One region of the Paludibacterium flexuosum genome, then DNA from elsewhere that is predicted to be linked to it. Evidence: predicted binding sites of a transcription regulator. Region 1 holds the regulator's gene; the other holds the start of a gene.
What was found. Region 1 encodes FliA, which starts transcription of late flagellar genes. Its sites were predicted from a motif close to GCTAAAGNTNNNNNNNNNNCNGCCGATAAT; they were not measured.
Positions count from the first base shown of each region.

Region 2: a site for FliA is predicted at 1,214-1,243, ahead of AACH39_RS08690 (flagellin). Genes of this name have one in related genera too.

Region 1 is NZ_AP029060.1:3,373,176-3,375,644, reverse strand. It holds gene AACH39_RS16060 (flagellar synthesis regulator FleN) at 1-580, shown strand, start outside; gene AACH39_RS16055 (RNA polymerase sigma factor FliA) at 580-1,338, shown strand; gene AACH39_RS16050 (flagellar motor protein) at 1,398-2,147, shown strand; gene AACH39_RS16045 (exonuclease domain-containing protein) at 2,196-2,469, opposite strand, start outside.
Region 2 is NZ_AP029060.1:1,833,530-1,835,998, reverse strand. It holds gene AACH39_RS08695 (radical SAM protein) at 1-957, opposite strand, end outside; gene AACH39_RS08690 (flagellin) at 1,336-2,181, shown strand; gene AACH39_RS08685 (flagellin) at 2,378-2,469, shown strand, end outside.

The sequences.
Region 1 (2,469 bases):
GGTCAATCTCTATGCCCGGCCTGAAGAGCGTGCCCTGTTTTCTTCCCAGCTCTGGCTGCGCCTTGGCGGCGAGTTTGCCGCCATGGAGCGCGATGCCTCGATGCTGCTGATCGACGCGCCGAATCCGGCCATCGATCCGGTACCGGCATGCGTGGCCGACAATCTGGTGCTGATTCTCACCCCGCAGGCCGAGTCGCTGACCATGGCCTACGCCACCATCAAGCGCCTGGCCAGCCAATATGGCCGTACCTGTTTCAACGTGCTGGTCAATCGGGCCCGTCATCTGGAAGAGGCCCGCGAGCTGTTTACCCGCCTGTCTGCCGTGGCCAGCGAGTTTCTCACCGTCGCCTTGCGCTGGGTCGGATTCGTACCGGAAGACAGTGCCATTCGCCGCAGTCTCGCCCTGCACCGCCCCTCCATCGAGGCCTTCCCGCAAAGCGAATCCAGTATTGCCTTTGCCCAATTGGCTGCAGTGCTGCCACAATGGCATACAACAGACAGTACACACAGTGGTACTGGTTACATGGATATGCTAATCGCCGCATCGCGTGACTGGGCAGAAAGCGAGGGAGCCGTCTGATGAGCAATAACCCGATGCCGTCTAAGGTGGCGGCGGGCTATCACCCCAGCGCACATGGTGGCGATCTGATCCTGGACATCACCCAGTATGCCCCGATGGTGAAGAAGATTGCCGGCATCCTGATCTCGCGCCTGCCGGCCTCCATCGAACTGGATGACCTGATTCAGGTCGGCATCATCGGCCTGATCGATGCGGCCCGCCAGTTTGATCCCGGTCAGGGCGTGCAATTCGAAACCTTCGCCAGTCAACGGGTACGCGGCGCCATGCTGGATGAGCTGCGACGCGAGGACTGGATGCCACGCCAGACACGGCGTCACGCCAAGCAGATTGAAGAAGCGGTCTCCGTGCTGGAGCAACGGCTGGGACGCAGCCCGCTCGAATCGGAAATCGCCGAGGAAATGTCGCTGTCGCTGGCTGACTATCAGGAACTGCTCGGCGAGTGCAAGGGCTTGTCCCTGCTGCACTACGAAGACTTTACCGACGAGGACGGGGATGCCCTCGGCGCCATCTCGACGCTGGTGGACAGCAGCAGCCCCGACCCGCTGGCGACCCTGTCGGACGTCAATTTCCGCCAGTCGCTGATCGAGGCGATTACCCTGTTGCCGGAGCGCGATCAGCTGTTGATGGCGCTCTACTATGAGCAGGAGCTGAACCTGAAGGAAATCGGTGCCGTGCTGGGGGTATCGGAATCCCGGGTCAGCCAGTTGCACAGTCAGGCCATCGTTCGCCTGCGCAGCAAGTTGAAAGACTGGATTTAACGGTAAATAACAGTAATATCACGGTCAGTCAGCAAAACTAACAATATCGGATCAGGCTCGTGGACAAGATCAGCATTATCGCCATCATCGGCGGTTTCACCGCCATCATCGCCGGCCAGGCCATGGAGGGCGGCAGCGTCGGCTCGCTGCTGCAACTGACGGCCTTCATGATCGTCATCGGCGGCACGCTCAGTGCCGTGATGCTGCAAAGTACTCCCAAGCAGTTCATGACCGGCCTGCGCATGCTGCGCTGGATCATCTCGCCCCCGGCATTCAATCACGAAAGCATGATCCGCGAGATCATCAACTGGAGCCAGAGCGCCCGCCGCGGCGGCCTGCTGTCGCTGGAAGGCTTCGTCAACATGCAGCGCGACCCGTTTACACGCAAGGCCCTGCAGATGCTGGTCGACGGCGGTGAGCCGGATACCCTGCGCGGGGTGATGGAAGTGGAAATCACCATGTTCGAACATGCCCGGCGCCAGGCGGCCAAGATCTGGGAGTCGGCCGGTGGCTACTCTCCCACCATGGGGATTCTGGGTGCGGTACTCGGCCTGATCCACGTGATGGAAAACCTGACTGACCCGTCCAAGCTGGGCGCGGGGATTGCGGTGGCCTTCGTGGCCACCGTCTATGGGGTCGGCTCGGCCAACCTGCTGTTCCTGCCGATCGGCAACAAGCTGAAGAACATCATCTCCGGAGAAGTGGCGATGAAAGAGCTGGTGGTGGAAGGCATCGTGGCCATCGCCAACGGGGAAAACCCGCGCATCATCGAAACCCGTCTGCGCGGCTTCCTCGCCATGCACGAATAAATCCTTGCCGGGCACTGGCCGTCGACCTGATCGGCGGCCGGACCGGCATCAGGCCAGCGCCACGACATGCGTCCCCGCAGCCGGGCTTCTGAAATATGCCGTCAACAGCTTCACCACATCCGGATCGAGCAGCACCGGTCCGCTCAGCGGCCCGCCCCTGCCCGCCTCGCGACAGCCCAGATAACACCAGTGATCGAAATGATGCTCAAGTGCCTTGCCGCTGACCTCATCGCGCTCGACGATGGCAATGGCTCCGGCATGCGGCCAGTCGCGCTGCGTCAGACGCTCCAGCGCCTTGACCAGACGGGCGTTGTGCGCTGAA
Region 2 (2,469 bases), 1.5 Mb from region 1:
CTTGCTGCACAGCTTGCAGAACTGTTCGATGTGTTTGTACCGGCAGGACTTCTTGAACGTGGCCAGAATCCCGTCATCGAGACTCTCGATGCCGACATGCAGGCGGCGACATCCCGCGTCGGCCAGATCGGCAATCACATCTTCCCGGACTTCGACCGTGCCGCGCGCACTCCAGTCAATGGTGATGTTTTCATTGATCAGGGCGCGGGAGATCTCGCTGACGCGGGCGCGGTTGACGTTGAAGGCATCGTCGAGAATGTGGATCGAGGTCGCCCCGAGATCGATCAGCTGCTTGAATTCTTCCACGCAGCGCTCGGCAGACTTCATGTTGAAGGTCTTCTGCTGCACGTCGCAGTACGTACAAGCGTAGGGGCATCCTTTGGAGCTGAACATCGGCAGGCGCAGCGAGCCGACATTGAACAGCAGGTCTTCATTGGCCTCGATACGGTAAGTCTCGATATCCATCAGGTGCCGCGCCGGCAGGGGGATGGCGTTCAGGTCCACTTGCCCGCCAAAGTAAACGCCGGGCGGACGACCGGAGTCCAGCCATTCCGGAAAGATGACTTCCGCGTCATCGACGAACACCGCATGGGCGCCTTGCTCTTGAATGAAGCGGTAGTTCTTGGTGGCGTGCGGGCCGCCGACGATCTTGCAGGGGGCACTGGTGCGCCGCAGGATCTCGGTCATGGCCCAGGCGCGATAGGTGACGACCGACAGGCCGAGCACGTCAGGGGCAAAGGTTTCGATCTGCTCAATCGTCTCATCCAGAGACAGGCCCAGGCTGGCGGCGTCGAGCACGTTGACTTCATAGCGGTCGGCCGGAATGTTGGCGGCCAGGCTCAGCACGCCGAGAGGCATGTATTTGACAGCTTTGTTCTTGTAAAACTTGGCGGTCACGCGGTCGAGCACTTCTCCCTCGTAGGGCATGACAACCAGCATGATTTTTTCTCTGTTCATGGTCAGATGACTCCCGATGAATGTGCATGGTCTGCAAACAGTGCGTTTGAGCGGGCGTGCTGTCGTGGCGCCTCGGCTCATCGGCTTCCAGCGAGTCTATGCAATTTAAGTTGGAAATCTACATGCCATAGAGGCAGTAGGCAATGGATAAGCACCCTCACTGGTCTGTTTATATCGGTTGCTGTGGCGTTGGCTGAAGGGGTGGCGCGGATTCTGCCCGACGAATTCATCCCATGAAAAAAAATATCATTACAACCCTAAAGGTTTTCGGATTGCTGTCGATGAAGTAGACGAGTAAGTGACAAGTGGTGGCGGATGAAGGCTGGGCAAGCCTGTCCGCTTTGGCGGACTTAATATGAAAGAGAATGGAGGCCTGTCATGGCTATCTATGTAAATACCAATATTGCCTCGCTCAATGCGCAGCGCAATTTGTCCGCATCGACGGACTCGTTGAAGACCTCCCTGCAGCGTCTGTCCTCCGGTCTGCGGATCAACAGTGCGGCTGACGATCCTGCCGGCATGGCGATTTCGCAAACCATGACCCTGCAGATCAACGGTAACAACCAGGGTATCCGTAACGCGAGTGACGGTATCTCGCTGGCGCAAACGGCTGAAGGTGCACTGGGCCAGATCCAGAACAACCTGCAGACCATTCGCCAGATTGCGGTGCAGGCCGCCAACGGTACGATTTCCGATACCAACCGTTCGCAGCTGCAAAAGCAGGTCGACCAGCTGACGCAGGAAATCTCGCGTATCGTGCAAACCACCAACTTCAACGGCACGGTGCTGCTGTCCGGTGGTGCCAACATTACCTTCCAGGTGGGGGCATCCGGTGTGGCTTCCAACCAGGTGGTGGCCAGCGGTCTGGACCTGACCTCGGGCGTGTCGAGCTACGCGACCTCGCTGACGGCGACCGGTACCATCGACATCACCACCTCTGCCAAGGCTTCTGCCGTGCTGTCGGCACTGGATACGGACATCAACACCGTATCGAACGACCGTTCGCAGCTGGGTGCCATCCAGAACCGCTTCCAGGCGGTGGTGGCCAACATGCAGAACTATGTACAGAACCTGTCTGACTCGCGCAGCCGTATCGTGGACACCGACTTCGCGTCGGAAACCGCGAACCTGACGCAGAACCAGATTCTGCAACAGGCCGGTACCGCGATTCTGAGTCAGGCCAACCAGGTGCCGCAGGCAGCCCTGACCCTGCTGAAGGGCTAAGCGGAGATTTCTCTCCTCTGGTCTTGAAGCCCCGCTCCGGCGGGGCTTTTTCATGAAATCTGCAAGAAAGTGCGTGTTGTAACTAAAGATTGTCGATTGCCTGCCGATAAGTAAGTCATGGGCGGAAGCAAAGACCCGTCTTCGGTAGTGGCGCTGAGAAGTTCCCGCCGGCTAACTGACTCGATGGAGAGTAAAAATGGCTATCTATGTAAATACCAATATTGCCTCGCTCAATGCGCAGCGCAATCTGTCTGCATCCACTGACTCGCTGAAGACCTCTCTGCAACG